4 regions of the Rhizobium sp. 05L419 genome follow, and region 2 is predicted to be linked to each of the others. Evidence: predicted binding sites of a transcription regulator. Region 2 holds the regulator's gene; each other region holds the start of a gene.

Region 1 (6,098 bases), on a different contig from region 2:
CGGCCAGAGTTGAGACGATAAACGCCACCGATCCCCAGACACGCATGGATCCATAGTCGAGGCCCCAACGCCGAACGCCCGAGATGACGATGGACTCCACCACAGGAACATAGGGGGAGAAGGTCGCCCCCTGCACGGTATAGACAATCAGAACAGGCCAGAACGTGCTCGTCCAGTAAAGCGCGATGGCGGTCAGCAGCGAAAGGCCGCCCGAAAACAGAAGGACGTCCGCCCGCTCCTTCATCCGGTCCGCATACATCGCGATGATGGGCGCGACCAGCACGCGCACCACCATTGGGACAGCCAGGATGATGCCGATCTCATGATCGCTGAATTGGTGAAGCGCGAGCCAGACCGGAAAGAACGGCACGGCGACGCCGTTCACGAGCAGGGGTGCACAGTAGGATAGTGCGCTCAGCAGTCGGAAGTGCGCAGGTACCCCCTCGGTTGCGGGGGCTTTTTCGGGGGGAATCATGGTGCGGACCTGAGGGAAACTAAACGCTGCCTAACACGTCAACCCAAGGGCGACCATGGCGATAAATGGCCTTACCAAACCGTTTTCAAAAATAGAGCCGGCCTGTCGCGATAAGGCAACGGCATCGATTGGCGCAGATGCCTTGGCGGGACAGACAGATTGCCCCTATGCCGCCTGCTGGGCTAGCTCAGGCTTCCCGATATGTTCGATTGCCAGGGGAGCAGGCATCATGTCGCCGATCTTGCGCCATTCGATCAGCTCGAAGGTGCCGTCCTCATGCTCGACAATTGCCGTGCAGCTTTCCACCCAGTCGCCTGTATTGATGTAGCGGATGCCGTCCATGTCCTCCATGACGGCGTGGTGGATGTGCCCACAGATCACGCCATCGGCCCCGTTCTTGCGTGCTTCGTCAGCAACGACCCTCTGAAACTCGCCGATGAAGTTGACGGCGTGTTTCACCTGCAGCTTCGCCCAGGCAGAGAACGACCAGTAGGGCATGCCCAGGCGACGGCGCACCGCAGCGAGCCCGACATTGATCATGATCGCCATGTCGTAGGCCCAATCGCCCAGATAGGCGAGCAGACGTGCGTTGCGGACGACGACGTCGAATTCGTCGCCGTGGAGAACGAGGTATTTCTTGCCGTCGGCCGCTTCATGGATCATCCGTTCGGCGACTTCGATGCCGCCGAAGTGCATGCCGGGGAAATCACGGAGGAATTCGTCGTGGTTGCCGGGTATATAGACGACCCGCGTTCCCTTGCGCGCCTTGCGCAGCAATTTCTGAATCACGTCGTTGCAGTCCTGTGGCCAATACCAGCTGCGTTTCAGGCGCCAACCGTCGACGATGTCGCCGACGAGGAAGATCGTATCGGCATCGTGGTACTTGAGAAAATCGAGAAGGAAGTCCGCCTTCGCGGCCTTTGAACCGAGATGCACGTCGGAGATAAAGAGCGTACGGAAGTGGCGGGTATCCATATTGTCCTTCACAAGCATTCTGCCCGTGTCCCATTGTTCATCTCGTCCCTGAAAACCAGACTCGTGTTTCAGGAAGATGACATTGGCGTGTTTGACTGGATTTCGACCCGAAAGCCTGGTCCTCGCATGGGTCCATATTTGCGGTGTTTTCGCGCGAGAACCGAAATTCTGACTGTTCCCGCGTTTTTATTGATGTATGGAAGGCGAACCAACGACAGCATGTGCGGCAGCCCGGAGGCGATGATGGATCATCACGACAAGTCCAAGACGGAAAACAACATGGCAGGTGGAAGCCTCGACGAACAGGCGCTCTTCTTTCACCGCTATCCCCGTCCCGGCAAACTCGAGATCCAGGCCACCAAGCCGCTCGGCAACCAGCGTGACCTCGCTCTGGCCTACTCGCCGGGCGTCGCTGCTCCCTGTCTCGCCATCCGCGACAATCCGGAGACGGCCGCCGACTATACCTCGCGCGCCAACCTCGTTGCCGTTATTTCCAACGGTACTGCCGTTCTCGGCCTTGGCAATATCGGACCGCTTGCCTCAAAGCCTGTCATGGAAGGCAAGGCCGTCCTGTTTAAGAAATTCGCCAATATCGATGTGTTCGATATCGAGGTGGACGCCGCCAGCGTCGAACAGATGGTGTCGACGGTCGCTTCCCTTGAACCGACCTTCGGCGGCATCAACCTCGAAGACATCAAGGCGCCGGAATGCTTCGAGATCGAGCGGCGCCTGCGCGAAATGATGAAGATCCCGGTCTTCCACGACGACCAGCACGGCACTGCCATCATCGTTGCGGCCGCGATCCTGAATGGGCTCGAGCTCGCCAACAAGAAGATCGATGAGGTCAAGATCGTCGCCTCGGGCGCCGGCGCTGCCGCCCTCGCCTGCCTCAATCTTCTCGTTACGCTCGGTGCCAGGCGCGAAAACATCTGGGTCCATGACATCGAGGGCCTTGTCTACGAGGGTCGCCTCGAGCTGATGGACGAATGGAAGAGCGTCTACGCACAGAAGAGCGACACGCGCACGCTGGCAGAAAACATCGGTGGCGCGGACGTCTTCCTCGGTCTCTCAGCTGCCGGCGTATTGAAGCCGGAACTATTGGCGCAGATGGCCGAAAAGCCGCTTATCATGGCGCTTGCCAACCCGACACCCGAAATCATGCCCGACCTCGCACGCGCAGCGCGCCCGGATGCGATGATCTGCACCGGCCGGTCGGATTTCCCCAACCAGGTCAACAACGTCCTCTGCTTCCCCTATATCTTCCGTGGCGCGCTGGATTGCGGCGCCGTGACGATCAACGAGGAAATGAAGATGGCCGCCGTTCGCGCCATCGCGGCACTTGCCCGCGAGGAGCCGTCGGACGTCGCCGCCCGCGCCTATTCCGGCGAAACGCCGGTCTTCGGGCCGAACTACCTCATCCCCTCGCCGTTTGATCCGCGCCTCATCCTGCGCATCGCGCCAGCCGTTGCCGAGGCAGCAGCCGAAAGCGGCGTTGCCGTGCGACCGATCACCGACTTCGATTCCTATCTCGATCAGTTGAACCGCTTCGTCTTCCGTTCCGGCTTTGTCATGAAGCCGATCTTCGCCGCAGCGAAGAATGCCGAACGCAAGCGCGTAATCTTCTCCGAAGGCGAGGACGAACGTGTTCTGCGCGCGGCACAGGTTCTGCTGGAAGAAGGGATTGCCGAACCGATCCTCATCGGCCGGCCCCAGGTTATCGAAACCCGCCTGCAGCGCTACGGACTTCGCATCCGGCCGCTTTCGGATTTCGATGTGATCAACCCGGAAGACGATCCGCGTTTCCGCGAATATGTAGACCTCTATTTCTCGTTGGTCGGCCGCCGCGGCGTCATCCCCGAGGCCGCCCGGACGATCGTTCGAACCAATACGACGGTCATCGGCGCGTTGGCCCTCAAGCGCGGCGAAGCCGACGCGCTGATCTGCGGTCTTGAAGGCCGCTACGAAAAGCACCTGCGCGACGTCCGCCAGATCATCGGCAAGCGGAAGGACGTCCGTGATTTTTCGGCGCTGAGCCTGCTGATCTCGCAGCGGGGCGCCACCTTCTTCACCGACACCTATGTGACCTTCAACCCCACCGCCGAGGAGGTCGCGGAGTCTGCAATCCTGGCGGCCGAGGAAATCAGGCGCTTCGGGATCACGCCGCGCGCCGCGCTCGTCTCGCATTCGAATTTCGGCTCCCGTGAATCCGAGAGCGCGACGAAGATGCGTGCAGCGCTCCAGCTGGTTCGTGATAGTGCGCCCGAGCTGGAAGTCGATGGCGAGATGCATGGCGAGAGCGCGATCTCCGAGGCGTTGCGCAAGCGCGTCATGCCGGATACGACCCTGCACGACGAAGCAAACCTGCTGGTATTTCCGAACCTCGACGCCGCCAACATCACGCTCGGCGTCGTCAAGTCGATGACCGATGGTCTGCATGTCGGCCCGATCCTGCTCGGTGCGGCAATGCCGGCCCATATCCTGGCGCCGTCGGTCACCTCCCGAGGTGTGGTGAACATGGCAGCGCTCGCCGTCGTGGAGGCTTCCCAGCCGGCTTGAGTTGGCAGAGATCGGGAAAATGCGTTAGAATTGCAACGGCAGCTTGTTAATACAAACAGGCTACTGAGGAAAGTGGCGGCGGACGTGCGCCCGATCCACTGGTATTTGCTCATCCACGGGACGATGCCTTGAAACGCCGGAATTTGCCTTTTGCGCTCCTGATCGCCCTTTCGACACCGGTTTATGCGCAAGTCGCGCCGATCTGCGGTGAGTTGCGCGCGCGTCTTGCGGACCTGCCGCAGGTGATAGGAACCACGCCCGAGGTTCGCAAATATGCGAGTGCCATCGCCGAGCAGAATCTCGAGCTTCGAAAAGTCAGAAGCGATTTGCGGCGTAATGGGTGCAGCGCCGGCAGCATGGTGACGATCGGCGGCGACAACGCCGACTTCTGTGGCGAGCTCGAGCAGGCGGAAGCCAAGATGGCCGATAATATCAGCTATCTCCAGCAGCGCCGCGACGAACTGCGGGCGCAGAGCGAAGATACCCGCACGCGCAACGAGCTGATCGCTGCACTCGACGCCAACAGTTGCAACGCAGAGTCGTCGCTCCCCGACGATCCCCAGTATGCACCGCCTCCGAGCATCGACGATCAGGCGATGCGCGACGACACGTTCATACCGCTCGGCGGTGGCCAGGGGCGGCGAAGGTCTTATGTTCCATCCGGTATGCAACCCCTTTCGCATCTCAACACGGTGTGCGTCCGCACCTGTGACGGAGGCTTCTTCCCGCTCAGCTCCAACGCGACTTCGATGGACTTCGCGCGCGACGCCGACACTTGCGCGAAAATGTGTCCCGGCGTCGATACGGAGCTTTTCTATCACGATGTCTCCGTCGGAGAGACATCGGACATGATCTCCACGGCGACGGGCGCGCCCTATAGCGCGATGCCGAATGCATTCGTCTACAAGAACCGCAAGCCGGGGGAAAAAACGTCCTGCAGCTGCGACCTCCCCGCCTACTACGAACGCATGAGAAAGAACCAGTCTGCAGTCACCGAACTGCCCAAGAACGGCTCGATCACCAAAATCGAGACCCGGAAGCCGGAGGCGCCTGCGATTGCGGCGCCTGCCCCGCAATCCCAGGTGCCCGACCGGCCCTATGATCTGCAAAGCGACAAGGTCCGCCAGATCGGACCCCAATTCCTAGCCGGCGATCAGGGGGCAATCGACCTCAAGCACCCATCGACCCCGGGTGCTCAACCGCAGCAGCGGTAGCGGTTATTCGATCCCTTCGCCATTGCCCCAGCGATCGGCAAAGATCAGCTCTGCGACTGGCATCCGCTGCCGCCAGCCTTTGACGGCGAGTTCAGGCTGCTCGTACAGCTGGTCGACATAGCCGACACAGAGCCACGCAACGATCTCGACCCGCTCGGGCACGCCGAGGATCTGCTTGAGGTCGGCTTCATGGAAGATGCTGACCCAGCCGACGCCGATCCCTTCCGCGCGCGCGGCTAGCCAGAGATTTTGTACCGCGCAGACCGTCGAATAGGAATCCATCCGCGGATTGTGCGTCCGTCCAAGCACGACGTCGCCGCAGCGATCCGGATCGCAGGTGATGCAGATTCCAAGCGGGGCGCTGCGGATGCCTTCCAGCTTCAGCGACCGATAGGCCTGCTGCCGTTCGCCGGAAAACATCTCGGCCGCCTCCAGATTGGCACGATTGAAGGCGTCCCACACGGCGGACTTGACGTCCGGGTCGCGCACGAGAATGAAGTTCCACGGCTGCATGAAGCCGACGGACGGTGCGTGGTGCGCGGCTTCCAGGAGACGTTTGATCACGTCGTCCGGCAGGATGTCAGGCAGAAACTCCGAGCGAACGTCCCGTCGCGTCTCAATTGCCTTGTAAACCGCTTTGCGTTCGTCCTCAGAAAAGGCCGCAGCTCTTGGTAGAGAGCCAGAATGGTCTGGTCGCATCGTCAATCCCCAACAACACAACCGCCCGCCGTCCACGCGGGTCAGTCTATGATTGTCGGGCCGGTCTTCTGACTTGGGGTCACCCGCCTGCCGCGCCTTCCCGGCACGGAGCCAGTGGCATTTGAGCGGCAAACGTCAGCCTTACAGCGTTGGGCACGTTCCGGTCTTGCACCGAATTC
Region 2 (6,098 bases):
CCTTCGCCCTGCACGGGCTCGATCAGAATCGCCGCCGTTTCGTGGGTGATAGCCGCCCGAAGGGCGTCGACATCACCGAATGGAACCTGATCGAAGCCAGGCGCCTTGGGACCGAAGCCTTCGAGGTATTTTTCCTGGCCGCCGGCGGCGATCGTCGCCAGCGTGCGGCCATGGAACGCGCCTTCGAAGGTGATGATATGGAACCGCTCGGGATGACCCTTTGAATACTGGTAGCGGCGCGCGGTCTTGATTGCGCATTCGAGCGCTTCGGCGCCGGAGTTGGTAAAGAACACCTTGTCCGCGAAGGTTGCGCCGGTCAAACGCCTGGCTAGCGCTTCCTGGCCTGGGATCTCGTAGATGTTGGAGAGGTGCCAGACCTTGTCGGCCTGCTCCTTCAGGGCGCCGACGACGTGCGGGTGGCCATGGCCGACGGAGGTCACGGCGACGCCCGCGCCGAAATCGAGATATCGCTCGCCAGTTTCGGTCATCAGCCACACGCCCTCTCCTCGCTCGAACCGCAACGGGGCACGAGAGTAGGTGTCATAAAGCGGCGCGGCTTCAGCCATGGCGCGATCTCCTGTCATTGGTAAACGAGCAACCGGACTCCGGCTAAGAAGCAGGTCCGAAAAATTAAAAATGCCGCCTTTCGGCGGCGAGCAGCACTATTTACTTTTCGCACTGCGATGTCAACAAAACTGAGGTTTTACTGCATGCGTCAAGCTGCCATTCAGGTCACGCGGACCTATCAACAGCTATTGTTGCAGAAATGACTCTCACACCCAGCAAGTTGGGGAAAACTTGAAATTCGATTCGCCGGGATTCAACCGACTCTTGTCACGGAGTCGGCCTCACACTAGGTTAAAACTCAATTACTAGACTGCATGCGGCGGAACTAGTCACCAACATCGAGCAAGCGTTTGTTGCTTCGGATGCGTCCGGGGCAGCGGTGAAGGATTCTGCCTACACCAACGCAAATAAGGCGGAGACAGGGGCATGAACTGGACAGACGAGCGCGTTGAAAGACTGAAAAAGCTTTGGGCCGAAGGCCTTAGCGCCAGCCAGATCGCAGCACAACTTGGCGGCGTAAGCCGCAACGCCGTGATCGGCAAGGTCCACCGGCTGTGCCTGCCGGGCCGCGCCAAGGCTGGCGGCACTGCGGCGACCGCCAGAACGCCAAAGCGCACCACGACGGCGCCGCGCGCTCCGAACTACGCATCCCGGATCGCCACCCGCACCGTTACCCGCCAGCAGGGCGCGACGATGCTGAAGGAAGAGGTGGAAATCGATGCGACCGAAGAAGTGAGGTATCGTCCTTCTTCAAACGTGGTCTTGCCGATCTCGCGCCGCCTCGGTCTGACGGAACTGACCGAACGCACCTGCAAATGGCCGGTCGGCGATCCGCTGAAGGATGACTTCCACTTCTGTGGCTGCGAGTCCCCGGACTCTTCGCCATACTGCACCTACCATCAGCGCATGGCCTACCAGCCGGTCAACGAGCGCCGCAGGGCAGCCAATCGGGTCGCCTGATCCGGACGCCGGATAAGGAACAAGAAAACGGGCCCTCGCGGGCCCGTTTTTCGTTCGTGACGGCTCGGAAACAGCTCAGGCTTCCATGGAATACCCAGCGCCGCGAACCGTGCGAATGACGTCTTGCATATTGGAAAAGTTCAGCGCCTTGCGCAGCCGGCCGACATGGACGTCGACCGTCCGTTCATCAACGTAGATGTCGTGGCCCCAGACCCCATCCAGAAGTTGCGAGCGCGAGAATACGCGGCCGGGCGACGCCATCAGGAACTCCAGGAGGCGGAACTCGGTCGGCCCCAGGCGGACCTCGCGGGTCTTGCGATGGACACGGTGCGTTTCGCGGTCGAGTTCGATATCGCCGCATTTCAGCAGAGACGACAGAACCTCCGGCTTTGCACGGCGTAGCATCGCCTTGACGCGGGCAACAAGTTCCGGCGTCGAGAACGGCTTGACGACATAATCGTCGGCACCGGTCGAGAGGCCGCGAACGCGCTCGCTCTCCTCGCCGCGGGCCGTCAGCATGATGATCGGCAGGCGCTCGGTTTCCGGTCGCTGACGCAGCCGGCGGCACAGTTCGATGCCGGAGACGCCGGGCAGCATCCAATCGAGGATGAGAAGATCGGGCGTTCGCTCCTGAAGCCGGATCTCGGCCTCGTCGCCGCGTAGAATGGTATCGACCTCGAAGCCTTCGGCCTCGAGGTTATAGCGAAGAAGCACGCTGAGTGCCTCTTCGTCTTCAACGACTGCAACTCTTGGGATCATTCGTTTCGGTCTCCTGGGGGCGCGGTTCCGGAACGGTTATTCCGTGACAGCACCAACGGTGTTGGCGGTGTCGTCCTTTGGACGTTCGCCTTCCGGCTGGGCGCCGGTCGCCATGTAGTAGATGGTTTCGGCAATGTTGGTGGCATGGTCGCCGATGCGCTCGATGTTCTTGGCGCAGAAGAGGAGATGCGTGCAACTGGTGATGTTGCGCGGGTCTTCCATCATGTAGGTCAGCATCTCCCGGAAGAGCGAGGTGTACATCGCGTCGATTTCCTCGTCGCGCTCGCGGATCGACTTCGCCCTGTCGGCGGCGCGGCTGGTGTAGACGTCGAGCACTTCCTTGAGCTGGACGAGCGCCAGTTCGGATAGGTGTTCGAGACCGCGGGCAAGCTTGCGTGGAACGCCGCTGCTCTGAACGGCGATGACGCGCTTGGCGGTGTTCTTGCCGAGGTCACCGACACGCTCGAGGTCGGCGGCGATGCGGATCGATCCCATGATCTCGCGAAGGTCGGCAGCCATCGGCTGGCGGCGGGCGATGGTGATGATCGCCTTGTCGCCGATCTCGCGCTCGGCGTGATCGAGGATCACGTCGTCGGAGATGACCTTCTGGGCGAGTGACGTATCGCCGTTGACCAGGGCGCGGACGGCGTCCGACACCATCTGCTCGGCGAGGCCGCCCATTTCCGAAATACGGCGGGAAAGGAATTTCAGGTCGTCGTCATAGGCGGAGTAGATGTGGGTCGATGCCATAGGGCTTATCCTTGAATGTCCTTGAGGGTTTCCGACGCCGGAGGTCAACCGAAGCGGCCCATGATGTAATCCTGGGTGCGCGGGTCATCCGGGTTGGTGAACATCTTGTCGGTATCGTTTTCCTCGACGAGGTTGCCGAGGTGGAACATGGCGGTGCGCTGAGAAACGCGGGCTGCCTGCTGCATCGAGTGCGTGACGATGACGATGGTGTAGCTCTCGCGCAGTTCGTGGATGAGTTCCTCGACCTTTGCAGTTGCGATTGGGTCGAGCGCCGAGCACGGCTCGTCCATCAGAATGACTTCCGGGCTGACGGCGATAGCGCGGGCGATGCACAGACGCTGCTGCTGGCCACCGGAGAGACCGGTCCCTGATTCATGCACGCGGTCCTTCACTTCGTTCCAGAGGCCGGCGCGCTGCAGGCTCTGTTCGACGATCTGGTCCATGTCGGACTTTGCCTTGGCCAGACCGTGAATGCGCGGGCCGTAGGCGACGTTTTCGTAAATCGTCTTCGGGAACGGGTTCGGCTTCTGGAATACCATGCCGACGCGGGCGCGCAGTTCGACGACGTCGATATCCGGATCGTAGATATCATCGCCATCGAGCGTGATCTTGCCGGTGACGCGGCAATTGTCGATCGTGTCGTTCATGCGGTTCAGGCTGCGCAGGAAGGTGGACTTGCCACAACCGGACGGGCCGATGAGGGCCGTCACTGTGTTTTCGCGAATGTTCAGCTTGACGTCGAAAAGCGCACGCTTGTCGCCGTAGTAAACCGAGACGTCCTGGCCGATCATCTTATACGGAATGGTATTCATCTTCTGATCAAGCGCCTTCTCAACTGCTGCTTCCGTCAACATGTTCATGATGTTTACTCCGTTTACCAGCGGCGCTCAAAGCGACGACGCAAGAGGATGGCTCCAAAGTTCATGACGATCAGGAACAGGAGCAGGACGATGATGGCGCCTGAGGTGCGCTCGGTGAAGGCGCGCTCGGCTTCGTTGGCCCACATGTAGACCTGCACCGGCAGAGCCGTGGAAGGGTCGAGCGGGGTGGTCGGAGCATTGGCGACGAAGGCGACCATGCCGATCAGGAGCAGCGGCGCGGTTTCACCGAGCGCGTGCGCCAGACCGATGATGGTGCCGGTCAGGATACCGGGCATGGCAAGCGGCAGGACGTGGTGGAACACCATCTGCATCTTCGAGGCGCCGAGCCCGAGAGCCGCGGCCCGGATGGATGGCGGTACGGCGCGGAGCGCCGCGCGGGTCGCGATGATAATCGTCGGCAGCGTCATCAGGGTCAGCACCAGGCCGCCGACCAGCGATGCCGAACGCGGCAGGCCCGCGAAGTTGATGAAGACTGCAAGCCCGAGCAGACCGTAGACGATCGATGGAACGGCAGCGAGGTTGTTGATGTTGACCTCGATCAGGTCCGTGAGCTTGTTCTTCGGCGCGAACTCTTCGAGATAGATCGAAGCGGCAACGCCGATCGGCAGCGCGAGGACGAGCACGATCAGCATCAGATAGAGCGAGCCGATGAGCGCGACGCCTAGGCCGGCGGCCTCGGGACGGCTGGAGTTGCCGTTTACGAAGAGACCGGTGTTGAATTCCTTGTGCAGGGCGCCGCTGGCCGCCAGCTGGTTCATCCAGCCAACCTGCCGGTCGTTGACCTTGCGGTTCTTCTCATCGACCTTGAGATCGATCTGGCCCTTGTTGGCAGAGTCGACGTTCGCATCGGCGAGCAGGGTGACGTTGATGGTGTTGCCGATCAGCGACGGGTCGGCGAGGACCATGTCACGCAGCACGATCGGAGCGCCCTTGGAGATCATCGCCGTTGCGTCGCGCACTTCGGGGCGGCTGGCGGCGTTGACACCAAGCATCTTGATCATCGCGTCGCGGATCAGCACCGGGTAGTTGGCGGCAACCAGCACCGACGGATCGGCGGCGCGCTTGTTGTTCGGGTCGAGCGTCTTCTCGCTGAACTCGATCGGCAGCGTGATTGCCGTCTGCTGGAAGGCCGTATAGCCCTTGCTGACGATGGTGGTCAGCAGGATCGCAAGGAAAATCAGGCCAAAGGAAATCGCAGCGATGCCATAGGCCTGGAATCGGCGTTCGGCGGCGTAGCGGCGCTTGATGCCGATGTCACGGCGGGCCGGCGCCTTGGAAACGACGACGCCTTCAACCGGAGAAACAATATCCGTCATTCGTACTGCTCCCGGTATTTGCGCACGATATAGAGCGCGTAGATGTTGAGGCAAAGCGTGATGAAGAACAGCGTGATCCCTAGCGCGAAGGCCACCAGCGTCTGCGGCGAAGTGAACTCGAGGTCACCCGTCAGCTGGTTGACGATCTTCACCGTCACCGTCGTCATGGGTTCGAACGGGTTGATCTGGATGCGCGCCGCGACACCGGCCGCGAGCACGACGATCATCGTCTCGCCGATGGCGCGCGACGCGGTCATCAGCAGCGCGCCGACGATGCCGGGAAGCGCTGCCGGCAGGACGACCTTCTTGATCGTCTCTGAACGCGTGGCACCGAGGCCGAGCGAACCGTCACGAAGCGCGCCGGGCACGGCGGTAATGATGTCGTCCGACAGAGAGGAGACGTATGGGATCAGCATGATGCCCATGACGATGCCCGCAGTCAGAACGCTCTGCGCCTGAATGAAGTTGGTATAGTCGCCGGTCAGAAGGCCATTTACCTGGGACGACAGGTCGCGCAGGAAAGGACCGACCGTGATCAGTGCGAAGAAGCCGTAAACGATGGTCGGGATACCGGCCAGCACCTCAAGAAGCGGCTTGGCAACCGAGCGAACCTTCGGAGCGGCATACTCCGCCATGTAGATCGCCGCGAAAAGGCCGACCGGAACTGCGACCAGCATGGCCACGAAGCCGATGTAGAGCGTGCCGAGAAGCAGCGGTATCAGGCCGAACTGACCGAAGGACGAACTGCCTGCACCGGCAAAGCGCGGATCCCAGACGGTGCCGAAGAAAAAGTCGGTGGCGGGGACCGCGGCGAAGAAGTGCGTGGCCTCGGTCAGCATCGACAGAACGATGCCGATGGTCGTCA
Region 3 (6,098 bases), on a different contig from region 2:
CCGAATTCTTGGGGCGTGAAGGCGGTTGCATCGGCAACCCGAAAATCGGCGCTCGTGCCTTTGGTGGCGAAGGTCTTTCGCGCCGAGATCAGCATTTCCTGCGAGATATCAAGGCCGTAGAGCCGTGTCGAGGGATAGCTCTTGTGGGCAAGCGCCAGATTGCGGCCTGTTCCGCAGCCCACTTCCAGGAGCGTTCCGCCGGCCGGAACATCGAGGTTGCCTATCGTTTGGTCGCGACCGAGGAGGTAGTATTTGCGGGTGAGGTCGTAGATATGGCGCTGATAGCGATACATGCCGTCCATCAGGTCGGCATGGTTTTCGACCGATGCGTCGGTGGTTGCGTCGATCTTGCTCACGCTGTCTTTCCGTAGATGTGGAACCCGCCATAAATTGCGGAGCGATCGAGCGCCGTCAGCGCGCGCGAGCGTTCCGCCAGATAGACCCACTGATCGCGAATGGCGGGCGACAGCCGGCCCTCGACGATGCTCTTTTCGGCGGCCGTGCGGAAAATCACCCTGGCGCCGTCGCGCGCCGTCCGGGTAATTTCCGACCAGAGGTCGTTCAGTTGCTGATCCGTCATCCAGTCCTGCGCGTCGAGCAGGATGTAGCGATCGCGCGAAGCGGCCGGTTCGCGTGCCAGCAGTTCGGTGAAGCTTGCGTGGTGGACGCTGACGCGATCGACGTTTGCGCGAATCGTCTCGTAGTGCTCGGGCCTCAGGTATGTCGGAAGCGGACCTTCGCCCTCGGGTGCATAGCGTCGGCCGAAGGCCTGCCAGGCGAAATAGTTGTCGCGCATCGGGAAGTGACAGGCGAGCTTTTCGAGGCGGTGCCGGAGTACGGGGGCGATCGAGTGATCGGCGGCAAGGCTTGCCAGTTCGTCATACTGCTGGGGCGGAATGCCAAGGCCGAAGAGGGAACTCTTGCGGCCGGTGATCCACCGCACGATCGGTTTTTCGAACAACGGGGCAATTTTTTCGTCGAAGAACTGCCGCTGCTCGCGCAGCGAGCGCGACCGCGTCATCTCCGTGAGGTCGACGCCGTGCAAGCGCGCCAGCAGATGCGCTGCGCCGATGAAGCGTCCGAGAAGTCCAGTCTTGTATATGTTGCGGTCAAACACCGTGACGCGCCGGCGACCGAACTTGCGCGCATTCCAGTAGGTGCGTGTCGTCTCGTCGACATTGGCCGACAAGAACTGGTCGAATGCCTTGCTGTTGGATGGCTCGCCGGGCGTTGCGAGGAAGCGAAGGAGGTCGGCGCGACCCGGCAGATGCCGGAACGCGGCAAGCTTCAGGTGGTTGAGCGCGATGTGGTGCGGGTTGAGATCAACAACGTCGATGGAGGCGGGGCTCTGCGACAGATATGCAAGCATGTTGCAGCCGCCCGAGCCTATCGCCACCATGCGGTGGTGAGGTTCAAGCTCCATCGCCTGCATGTCGAGATCGGGATCCTCCCAGATCTGCGGGTAGACGAGGCCGGAGAAAAGGAGCCCGAACAGCCGCTCGGAGAAACCTTCTTTCGAAAAGGCTTTGTGGCGCAGAAGAGCCGCCTTAAGTTTCCGGTTCTTGCGGAAGCCGGCGTCCGGTGCAAATTCCGTCATAAGTGAGTCTCTCAACCTTTTAGCGTTCAGCGCGTTTAACGCGACGGCACTACAGTTTGATGACGTCCCCTGTGGAACACATTCTGCGGAATTCGCCTTGATGACCGCTGCAGAGCGTTGCAGACTTTGGTGCCGCAACCTGTTTTCTTCACCTCGATGGAGGAGCATATGCGACGTGTTCGACGTATCCTGAAGACACTGGCTGCTCTGCTTGGCGTCGCTGTCGTCGTTGGCGGAGGGTGGTTGTATGTCGAACCGCCGGAACTTCTGCTCGTCGGCGATGGCTATGCAGCCAAGATCGTCTGCTCCAACGTCTTCCTGGCGGGACGCGATCCGGACATGGTGCTTTCCAAGGATGTGCAGGCCCCGGGCAATCCGCTGTTGCGGCTCGTGCGGATCGATGTCGATCGAGGGGAAAAACGGGTCACGGCTCGGATCATGGGACTGTTTGCAGCCAACCATGCGATCTATCGCGGCCGCCTCGGTTGCACGACGGTTCCCGACGGCAATTTCGAAGCGGCGCGACGGGCCGTGCCGGACGAGCCGGCAGCCGCTGCCCCAGACAACGCAATCGGGGTGGCAGCGGACGGTGTCGGGAACGCGAAGGACGAGCGGATTGCGTCCCTCCTGGCGAGGAGGGATCTGATTGGCAAGAACATGCGGGCGGCCGTTGTCGTGCACGACGGCCACATCATTGCAGAAGCCTACGGGAAGGGATTCGGTCCCGGAACGCCGTTGATCGGCTGGTCGATGACGAAAACGGTAAACGCCGCGATCCTGGGGCGACTGATGATGGAGGGCAAGATCGGACTCGACGATGCCGGCCTCTTGCCGCAGTGGAGGAACGACAGGCGCGCGCAGATCAAACTCAGTGATCTCTTGGGGATGGAAAGCGGGCTGGCGTTCAACGAAGACTATGGAACCGTCGCCGACGTCACCCGCATGCTGTATCTCGATCCAGACCAGACGGCGCTTCCGGCAAGTTTGCCGATGCTGACCGATCCCGGAAAAAACTTCAACTATTCCAGCGGTACCGCGGTGCTGATCTCCAGGATCTGGATGGACCGGCTCGGGGACGAACAGACGGCGCTGGCCTATCCGCAAAGGGCTCTGTTCGGCCCCCTCGGCATGTCGAGCGCGGTGCTGGAAGTTGACGCGCGCGGTACCTTTTCCGGCAGTTCCTATCTTTACGCGACTGCCCGGGATTGGGCGCGCTTTGGGCAATTCCTGCTTCAGGACGGCGTCTGGAACGGACAGCGACTGTTGCCGGAAGGGTTCGTCGGCATGATGCGGACGCCGACACTGACATCGAACGGAGCCTATACGCGCTTGCAGGCCTGGGTGAGACCTCCAGGCAGCACGAGCGGCGATGCCGCACTTCCGGCAGATACCTTCTGGTTGGAGGGCCATGACGGTCAGAGCATGGCGATCGTACCGTCAGCCAAGCTGGTTGTCGTCAGGCTGGGGCTGACGCCCAGCTGGCTCAAATACAGGCCGCAGCCACTCGTGAGGGACGTTCTGGCGGCGCTGCCGTCCGGCAATCAACAGCCGTGATCAGTAATTGCCGTGCGCGATGTTGGTCATGCCCTTGCGCTTGGCGTCATAGTAGTAGCCACGGGCATAGAGACGCACTGCGTCGTCTTCACTGTTGTCAGACACCAGCCAGGCGCCGCGCAGGTACTTTGCGGCGTACTTGATATTGGTTTCGGCGTCGAATAGGCCCTCAGGCTGGCCGTCGTAGCCCATGGATTTCGCGGTGTTGTACTTGATCTGCATGAGCCCGAAGTAGCCGCGCTTGTTGTAGGCCTTCGGATTGTAGCGGCTTTCGCGATGCACGACGCGGTGAAGCAGCGACGCGGGAACCTTGTAGATCGCGGAATATTTGTCGATGATCTTGGTGATGGCGCTCTTCTCAACCGTCGGTGCGCCGTCGTCGTCATTGTCGCCGAACATTGGCGGTGCGGCGGGGGGATCCATCGGCCCCGACGTATCGAAGCCGTAGTCCATCATCGGGCGAGGGGCTGTGTCGATCGCGGAGAGCGCGGCAACAGCACCGGTCTGGGGGGTGGCGGCAAAGGCGAGCTGCGTAGAAGGAGTTCCCGGGCGCGGTGTTGGAACGACGGATTGGATAGCCGTCATTTCGGGCGTCAGCGGGATCTGACCCATGGCGGTCGGCTGGATTCGGGCGGTCGGTTGCGATGCATCGGTTGCCGGCATGGCTGCTGTCGCCACCGATGGTGCCATCTGATCGGCGCCGGCAATCATGGCCGCCGCGGGCGTGCCTTCGCCTGCCGGAATTGCTGCGAACACGGCGTCTTCACCAGGCCTCGGTGTCGGAACGACGCGCTGTTCGGCAGTCAGTTCCGCCTGGGAGGTGTACTCGACGCTGGAGCATCCAGCGGCCACGCCGCACAGCATCGTAGACACGATGAGACTGCGTTTAAGGCCGGAAAATCCAATCGCTACCATACTCTCACTTTCGTGAAACGCGCCGCCCCGGCAGCGTTAGATATTAACAAGAACCTTAAGCCCGGTTTTGCCAATTAACCTATTCGTTGCTTTGCGGCAACCCACTGAGAATATTTACGCGGCAATCCGGCGGTAGCCGGCCGTCACGGCGCCTGCAGCGATCAACAAGGTGCCTCCCGTGCGATTGACTGCGCGCTGTACGCTCGCCTTGCGAATCAGACCACGCGCGGCATGTGCCGCAAGCGCATAGGTGGAGGCATTGATGGTCGCCAGGACGAGGAACGTCGCCTCCATGACCAGCATCTGGCCGAAGAAGGGCAGGGCGGGATTGAGGAATTGCGGCACGAAAGCCACGAAGAAGATGATGCTCTTCGGATTGAGCGCGGTCACGACATAAGCATGCAGGAAGATCTTCAGCGACTTCTCTTCCGGCAGGTTGTCGTTATCGGCCATAGGTCCGGCAACGATCGGCGCACGCCAGAGCTTTATCCCAAGCCAGATGAGGTAGGCGCCGCCGATCCACTTGAGAACGGTGAAGAGTGCCGCCGATGCCGCGAGAACGGCACCGAGCCCGAACAGCGAAGCCGTCATTGCCGTGAAATCGCCGAGTGCCACGCCTGTCACTGTCGCGAAGGCGGTCTTGCGTCCGTGACCGAGCGCATAGGAAACAACGAGGAGAATCGTCGGCCCTGGAATGGCCAGCATAATGGCCGATGCAGCAGCGAAAGCGAGCCAAGCTTCGAGCGACATGAGATCTCCTCCTCTTATTAGAAAGCAAGCAAAGACACCATATCGGCCTTGCGTCAATCATGCTTCCTTGTATTTCTGCCCAATCGTATTCATCACTTCGCCGAACCACTTCACCGAGGTGTCGAAAGGCTTGCCGCCCTTGATCCGCGGGAATTCGATCGTGCGCAGCTTGCCATTCTGGGCTTCGTCGTGCCCGGTGACGCCGGAAACCTTGTTGAGCGCGCTTTCGACGGCAAGGTCGGTCATGCTTTGGATCAGCCGCAGGTCGTCAACATTGGCGGCGGCGGACCGGGCAAAGTAGCCGGATTTCTGGACGAGCGAGCGTTCTGCGTTGAGGAGGTTGGCGAACTGTTTCTGGAACCAGCCGCCGACATTGATGGTGTCGATCTTGACGTGACCGAAAGCATCGCGCTTGACCGTCTCGCCGGCTGCTTCACGCTCGGCGACGATTGCGTCCAGGCATGCGCCTTCCGAGACGAAGACCGTGGCGTGCCCGGTGCGATCCATGACTTCCTTCAGACGTCCGGCCTCGGCCTCCAGGTCGAAGGCGATTTCCGGCAGATAGACGGCGTCGATGCTCTTCATCTGCGCATTGGTCATCAGTCCGTCGACATATTCGTTGTTCTTCGTGCGCTGCAAATAGGCGCGCGCGGTTGCCGCCGTCAGCCAGCCGCAATGGCGCCCCATCACTTCATGAATGATGAGTGTACGGGGAGCCGCCGTCTGCTCGTTGCTGACATTGTCGAAGAAGTGCGCGCCGACTTCGGCCGCCGTCCACGCGCCGAGTGACTGGCGGATCGGAACGACGTCGTTATCGACCGTCTTCGGCAGGCCGACGACGGTGAGATTGTAGCCGTTCGCGGCGAGATAGGCCGCAAGGTCTGCTGCCGTCGTATTGGTGTCGTCGCCGCCGATCGTGTGCAGAATGGTGACGCCGTCGCTGGCAAGGCGCTCGGCTGCAACACGCAGCGGGTTCTCGCCTTCCTTGACCAGGCCGCGCTTCACGCAATCGGCAGCATTGGTGAGCTTGACGCGGCTGTTGCCGATCGGTGAGCCGCCGTAACGATGCAGCAGCGAAGCCTTTTCCCGCATCTCTGCCGTGATCTTGACGCTGTCGCCGAGCAGGACGCCCTGATAGCCCGAACGGTAGGCGATGAGCTCGATGTCCGGCGCGACGTCGCTATAGCGCTCGATGAGGCCGCCGACCGCCGAAGAGAGACAGGGCGCCAGGCCCCCGGCCGTGAGCATTGCGACTTTCAGTTTGGCCATGATCCCCTCCGCT
Region 4 (6,098 bases), on a different contig from region 2:
CATGCGGCGACAGTCGTCGCATTGGGTGCGAGCCAGACGCAAGGCAAGGGCGTATCGCGCGAAGACGCGTTCCCCGCGCAGCTCAAGGCACTTCTGAAAAGCAAGGGGATTGACGTCACAGTGAGAAACGCCGGAAAAACGGCGACACGACACACCATATGCTGCGTCGACTCGACCATCTCCTTGACCCCGATACACCGGTCGTCATTCTGCAGCCAGGCTCAAACGACGCGCGGAAAGGTCGTGGCGACGAGACAGAGGCCAATGTCGGTGCCATGGTGCAGGAACTCCGGTCACGACATATTCGGGTCGTGATGGTGCCGAACAGAATGTTCCAGAATCTGCCCAAAGGCCCGGACGGACAGCACCTGACGGTCGAAGGGTATAGCGAGCCTGCACACGAACTGCTGCAAGGTAAGCGCGGCACTCGGGCACGGGTGATCCCGCGCGACTGTTGAAACAGCGGGACGCTGCGTTGGCACGCGACCGCTTTGTGCTGCCTAGTCCAGGCTTTCCAAGAAGCCGGTCAGCACCTCGACCATGCGGCGCTCGCCCTCTTCCAGCGAATCGCTGTTGTCGAGGTCGACGACGTCATAGTCGCCGCGCACGGTCAGCGGACCGCGGGCGAGGCGTGCCATGATGTCCTCTTGGGTTTCGCGGCCCCGGGCTTCGAGACGTGTGGCAAGCACCTCGGCGCGCGCGGTGACGTTGACGACCTTGAGGCGCGGGAACACCGCCTGGAACCTGTGCAGCGCGGACCGGGAGCCATTGGCGACGACGAGGTTGCCGTTGGCGAGCGAGACCGATACCTCTGCCGGAATGCCGTATTTCAAACCATGCGCTTCCCACCAGACGGAGAAGCTTCCGGCCTGCTCCATCGACGCGAAGCCCTGGTTCGAGACGGCGAGATGATGCTCGCCGCCGGCATCGCCATCACGGGTGATGACGCGGCGGACGAAGTGCACATCCGGCCGGCCTTGGAAGTGCCGGGCGGCAAGCGCCATCAGCGTGTCCTTGCCGGCGCCGCTTGGCCCGACGACGACGACCATGAGGCCGCGTTCGGTGCCGGGAACGATATGAGGTTCGTGCGAGGGGATCATGCGACACGGCGCCCTTCGCGCCAGACGGAGCGGGTGACTGGTACGCCGTGATCGCGATAAACGCGAACCAGGTCGGCGCGCAGGCCGGTCGCAATGCGGCCGCGGTCGTTCAGGCTGACCGTGCGGGCCGGCGTCGAGGTGACCATGGCGATCGCCTTTGGCAGCGAGATGCTCTCGACTTCGTCGGCGAGGATGAAAGGCGCATAGAGCAGGCTGAGCGGCACATAGTCGGACGACAACACGTCGAGCACGCCGTGCTCGGCAAGATCGCGGGCGGCGATGTTGCCGGAATGCGACTTGCCGCGCACGACATTCGGCGCGCCCATCAGAACGCTCATGCCATGCCCGTGCGATGCTTTCGCCGCATCGAAGCTGGTCGGGAACTCCGCAAGGCGTACGCCGTTCTCGATCGCCTCGTCGACATGCGCCAGCGTCGCGTCGTCATGGCTTGCGACAGTGATGCCACGCTCGGCACAGACCTTGGCGATGGCGGTCCGGTGCGGGGTCGAATTGCGCTCGGATTCGCCGACACGCTTTTCGATGAAGCGGGCGAACTCGGCGTCGGAAAGGCCGCGCTTCTTCTGATAGTAGAAGATGTACTGGTCCATGGTCTGGAACTGGCGCTGGCCGGGCGCATGATCCATCAGCGAAACGAGACGGACATAGGGATCGTGCTCGAAGTCCGCGAAATGCTCCAGCACGTTGTCGGCCGAGACCTCGCAGCGCAGGTGAATCAGGTGCTCGGCGCGCAGGCGGCCTTCCTGCTCTGCCTTCTGGATGGCATCGGCCATTTCGCGCATCTCGCCGTGCTCGAAGCCGCCGTCCTCGTCGGCGCCCATGCGCAGGCAGTCGAATACGGTGGTGATTCCAGAGGTGACGATCTGTGCGTCATGCGCCTGGATAGCCGCCGTCTTGTGCCAGCGGAGGCCGGGTCGGGGGGAATAGTGGCCCTCCAGGTGGTCGGTGTGCAGCTCGACGAGACCCGGGATCAGATAATCGCCCTCGAAATCCTCACCGACCGCGGTGCTGCCAGTCGAGATGTCGGCGATCTTGCCGCCACGGACGAGGACCGATCCTTCGACAATTTCATCCTCAAGGACGATGCGGGCGTTGGAGAAGACTGTTTCTTTGGTCATCGATCAGGTCTTTCAGCGTTTGGCGTCGGCAAGCGGCCACCAGGAATGAACTTTGAACGGCGCGCCGCGCGCCTCTTCGATAAATACCGCTAGGCCGGAGATCGACAGCGGTCGGTTGGTGAAGGCAGAAAAGCGTTCCGCCAGGATGGTCTTCATCACGCCCGCGCGCTCCTCCGGCACTTGGCCGGTCAGCGTCATATGGAAGCCGAAGTCATCCATCACATAAGGGTAGCCCCAACGCAACAGATTGGCCCTTTGGCTTTCGCTCAGCTTTTCCGGGTTCCGGCGCGCGATGTCGGCGTCCGACAAGGCGGCGCGGAAGGGTTCGAAGGACTTTACCGCCCTGGCCGCGAAATCCTGGAGCGGCGGATGCAGCGACCCCGGCACGAGCGCGAAGAACCGGCCCAGCTGCCCCAGCACGAGCTCCGGAATGTCGAAGGCGGCCGTGCGGGCGGCGAAATCCTCGACGACATCAAGCAGGTCTTTCTCGGTGACCGATGCGGCCAGGGCGAATGGCGCCTTGATCGTTGCGTGGAAGGCATATCGACGGGGATCGGCGGTCAGCTCGAATTGCTCGCCGGCAGGCAGTTCGCGGTGATCGGGAGCCGGATAAGTTTCGCCGGTGAAGGCATCGCGGCCGAGCCAGAGCGCGGCCGCTCCGTTCAAAGGATCGTCCTTCGGCGGCGTGAAGTAGAGTGCGTAGCGCAAGGCCATTATCCTGGAAATCGTTCGGAATGCGGATGGAAGTCTTCAGTGATTTGACCGCTCACCGCAAGCTGGCTTCCGGCTAAAAGATCTCCGTGACAGAATGATGATGGTCCGAGGCGATCCCGATATTTTTTCAGTGCACCTTTGTTCCCATCAGCCGGTGACGCAGCACATTCGATGCCATATCGAACAGGAAGACGACGATCAGGATCAACAGCACCATGTAAGCGACGTTTTCCCAGTTTGCGTTCGTCCGCATCGCTTCCCAGAGTTTGAGGCCGATGCCGCCGGCGCCGACCGCGCCGATGATGGTCGCGCCGCGGACGTTCGATTCCCACTGGTAGAGCGTCTGGCTGACGAAGACAGGAACGATCTGCGGGATGATGCCGTAGCGATGGGTGAGCACCGTCGAGGCGCCGGTCGACTTGATGCCCTCGCGCGGCTTGTTGTCGACGTTCTCCAGCCCCTCGGAGTAGAGCTTGCCGAGCGTTCCCGTCTCTGTGAGGAAGATCGCGCCGCTGCCTGCGAGCGGGCCTGGACCGAAGGCGCGTGTCAGGAACAGCGCCCAGATCAGCATGTCGACCGAGCGCAGGAAATCGAAGAAGCGTTTCAGGACCTGGTTGAGCAGGCGGTTCCGCGTGATGTTGCGGGCAGCGAAGAAGGCCAGCGGGAAGGCCACGAGCGCGCCCAGCAACGTGCCGAGGAAGGCCATCACGATCGTCTGGAACAGCTTGGTCCAGACATCGCCGTGCTGCCAGGCACTGTTGTTCCAGACGTTGTCGAAGGCAAGCGACAGGTTTGATTGGCCGGGATTGAGCTCGGGGCCTGAGACGATCAGGCGGATCACCTCGCCAGCCGGCTTGTCGAAGAAAGGCGACTGGGTGTCGAAGACGAAATTTGCCCAGCCGAGGAAACGCTTGCGCACCTTGACGCGATCGACCGAGATGCTGACGTCGCCGGCAAAGCCGAGGTCGGCCAGGACGTTGTCGTCATAGACGGTCATCCAGCTCGGCACCGGGCCGATGACCTTCGGCGCGCCGCTCGAAACCACTACCGGGACGCTGATGCCGTGGGCGGTGACTATCGTTTCCGCCTTGGAAACGGCGACGGTACGGCCGGCGCCACGGATCGAAACGCTGACGCTGCCGTCCGGATTGTTGACGACCCAGTCGGGGTGCGGATTGTCGCCCAGCGGCGAGAAGCGCGGGTACTTGACCGTGATGCCGCTGTCGCCGATGCGGAATTCCGGCTGCACATCGTAGCTTACCCATTGGCTGAGATAGAGGCCTATGCGCTCCCAATGGGCTTCGGCAAGGAGCTTCGGCAGGTCGAAGAACCATGTCGCGTAAAGCGCATAGACGAGCGTCGCGATCACCACCGTCAAGCCGCCGAAACGCTGGCGGAAGGAGCGTTTGAAATATTCGGGATAGCGCGCTTCGATCTCGTGCATCCGGTTGGCGTCGATCACCGTCATGGCGGACCTCAATGCTGCAAAAGGAAGGCATGCTCACCGACAAGGCGGCGACGCAGCCACGCGGAGAACTGGTCGACCGCAACGATGGTGATGAAAAGCAGGAGCACCAGCGCCACCGTCTTGGCGCCGAAGCCGCGCGAGATGGAAAGCTTCAGCTCCTCGCCGATGCCGCCGCCGCCGACCGCACCGATGATGGTGGAGGCGCGGACGTTGATCTCGAGGCGCAGCAGCGCATAGGACACGAAATTCGGCATGACCTGCGGCATGGCCGCGAAACGCACGCGCTCCGACCAGCTAGCGCCGACCGCCTTCATGCCCTCGTCCGGCTTCATGTCGATGTTTTCGACAACCTCGTAGAACAGTTTGCCGAGCGCGCCGATGGTGTGCAGGCTGACCGCGATGATGGCGGCGACCGGGCCGATCGACAGGATCGCCGAAAACAGGCCGGCAATGACGATCTCGGGGAAGGCGCGCAGGAATTCGGTGAAGCGCTTGGCGACAATACGCAGCGGATTGGACGGCGCAAGATTGCGGGCGACGAGGAAACTCAGCGGTACGGCGAAGATGAAGCCGATGATGGTCGAGACGAGCGCGACGTTGATCGTGATGATCATCAGCTCGAAGTACTCGGGAATATAGAAGCCGCCCCAGAGGGGTACCCGACCCTCCGCAAAATTGAACTCTTCGCCGGTCTTGTGCGTCGGGGTTGCGATGTCGAACAAGGCGCGCCAGACGTCGTTCCAATCCTTCGGAATGAGCCAGCTCAGGAAGTCGAAGAGGTGCGGCAGACGGTCGAAGAAGTGACCGGCGTTGCTTTCGTCGGCAAAACGGACGGACGCGACGAAGGCGGCAAACAGGATCACGAGGCCGAGGCCGGTATAGAGACGGCGGCGAGCCGCCATCCTGCTCCAGGCATCGCCGATTTCACGGGCGCTCTGCTGCGTGGCCGGCGCGTGGGCGTGGGGATCGGCAAAAGTCATGAACAGGGTCCGCTTTCTTCGCAGGAAAAAGGGCGGCCGTTATCGGCCGCCCTCCAGCTATCAGGATCGATCAGCCGCCGATGGCAGCCTTACGCGCTTCGATGATGGCGTTGTAGAAGTCCGGCTGAACCTTGGTGTAGCCGTGGTAGTCGCCGCCTTCGATAGCTGCGAAGCACTTGGCGTCCTTCTCCGGAAGCTTCATGAAGAAGTCCGAGAGCTTTGCCTGCCAGGCGGCACCGATTTCGTTGCGGACGACGAGCGGGCCGTTCGGGATCAGTGGCGAGCGCCAGACTTCGACGAGCTTGTTCGGATCGATCGTGCCCTTGTCGACGCCCTTGCGGAAGGTACCGGAGGTGTAGCCGTCCTTGAAATCGCCGATGCCCGAGCTGTCGTCGACAGCGATGTCGACCTTGCCGTCATAGGCAGCGAGGAGGTTGTTCTCGTGGCCGCCGTTGAACTGCGTGGACGCGAAATACTGGTCATTCGGCATGCCGGTGTCCTTCGGAATCTGCGTCAGCGGAATGAGGTAGCCCGAGGTGGAATCCGGGTCGGCGTAGCCGAGCTTCTTGCCCTTGGCATCCTTGATGGTCTTGATGCCGGAAGACTTGAGGGCCAGACCGATCGAGTGATAGCCGGTCGAACCGTCCTTCTGGACCGTTGTCAGGATCGGCGTTACTGCCTTCTCGTTCTTGATCGCGAT

Evidence for each region. The regulator PhoB, encoded in region 2, activates phosphate uptake and scavenging genes when phosphate is short. The targets are predictions, from matches to a motif close to TGTCATNNANCTGTCAT.
Region 1: a site for PhoB is predicted at 1,516-1,532, ahead of AC1DMK_RS02525 (UDP-2,3-diacylglucosamine diphosphatase). Genes of this name have one in related genera too.
Region 3: a site for PhoB is predicted at 1,646-1,662, ahead of AC1DMK_RS05020 (BtaA family protein). Genes of this name have one in related genera too.
Region 4: a site for PhoB is predicted at 3,037-3,053, ahead of AC1DMK_RS13370 (DUF1045 domain-containing protein). Genes of this name have one in related genera too.

What each region holds. Positions count from the first base shown of each region.
Region 1 is NZ_JBFTOF010000002.1:27,889-33,986, forward strand. Features, by position in the region: gene AC1DMK_RS02520 (MFS transporter) at 1-475, opposite strand, end outside; gene AC1DMK_RS02525 (UDP-2,3-diacylglucosamine diphosphatase) at 641-1,468, opposite strand; gene AC1DMK_RS02530 (NADP-dependent malic enzyme) at 1,694-4,006, shown strand; gene AC1DMK_RS02535 (DUF2865 domain-containing protein) at 4,135-5,220, shown strand; gene bluB (5,6-dimethylbenzimidazole synthase) at 5,224-5,919, opposite strand; cobalamin riboswitch at 5,961-6,098, opposite strand, start outside.
Region 2 is NZ_JBFTOF010000036.1:27,771-33,868, reverse strand. Features, by position in the region: gene AC1DMK_RS28375 (acetylornithine transaminase) at 1-566, opposite strand, end outside; gene AC1DMK_RS28370 (GcrA family cell cycle regulator) at 994-1,527, shown strand; gene phoB (phosphate regulon transcriptional regulator PhoB) at 1,603-2,286, opposite strand; gene phoU (phosphate signaling complex protein PhoU) at 2,323-3,036, opposite strand; gene pstB (phosphate ABC transporter ATP-binding protein PstB) at 3,081-3,896, opposite strand; gene pstA (phosphate ABC transporter permease PstA) at 3,911-5,233, opposite strand; gene pstC (phosphate ABC transporter permease subunit PstC) at 5,230-6,098, opposite strand, start outside.
Region 3 is NZ_JBFTOF010000003.1:196,544-202,641, reverse strand. Features, by position in the region: gene AC1DMK_RS05025 (class I SAM-dependent methyltransferase) at 1-302, opposite strand, end outside; gene AC1DMK_RS05020 (BtaA family protein) at 353-1,597, opposite strand; gene AC1DMK_RS05015 (serine hydrolase domain-containing protein) at 1,766-3,151, shown strand; gene AC1DMK_RS05010 (transglycosylase SLT domain-containing protein) at 3,152-4,066, opposite strand; gene AC1DMK_RS05005 (LysE family translocator) at 4,181-4,816, opposite strand; gene AC1DMK_RS05000 (pyrophosphate--fructose-6-phosphate 1-phosphotransferase) at 4,874-6,085, opposite strand.
Region 4 is NZ_JBFTOF010000008.1:132,221-138,318, reverse strand. Features, by position in the region: gene AC1DMK_RS13385 (hypothetical protein) at 159-458, shown strand; gene phnN (phosphonate metabolism protein/1,5-bisphosphokinase (PRPP-forming) PhnN) at 501-1,100, opposite strand; gene AC1DMK_RS13375 (alpha-D-ribose 1-methylphosphonate 5-triphosphate diphosphatase) at 1,097-2,236, opposite strand; gene AC1DMK_RS13370 (DUF1045 domain-containing protein) at 2,249-2,944, opposite strand; gene phnE (phosphonate ABC transporter, permease protein PhnE) at 3,078-4,418, opposite strand; gene phnE (phosphonate ABC transporter, permease protein PhnE) at 4,427-5,398, opposite strand; gene phnD (phosphonate ABC transporter substrate-binding protein) at 5,469-6,098, opposite strand, start outside.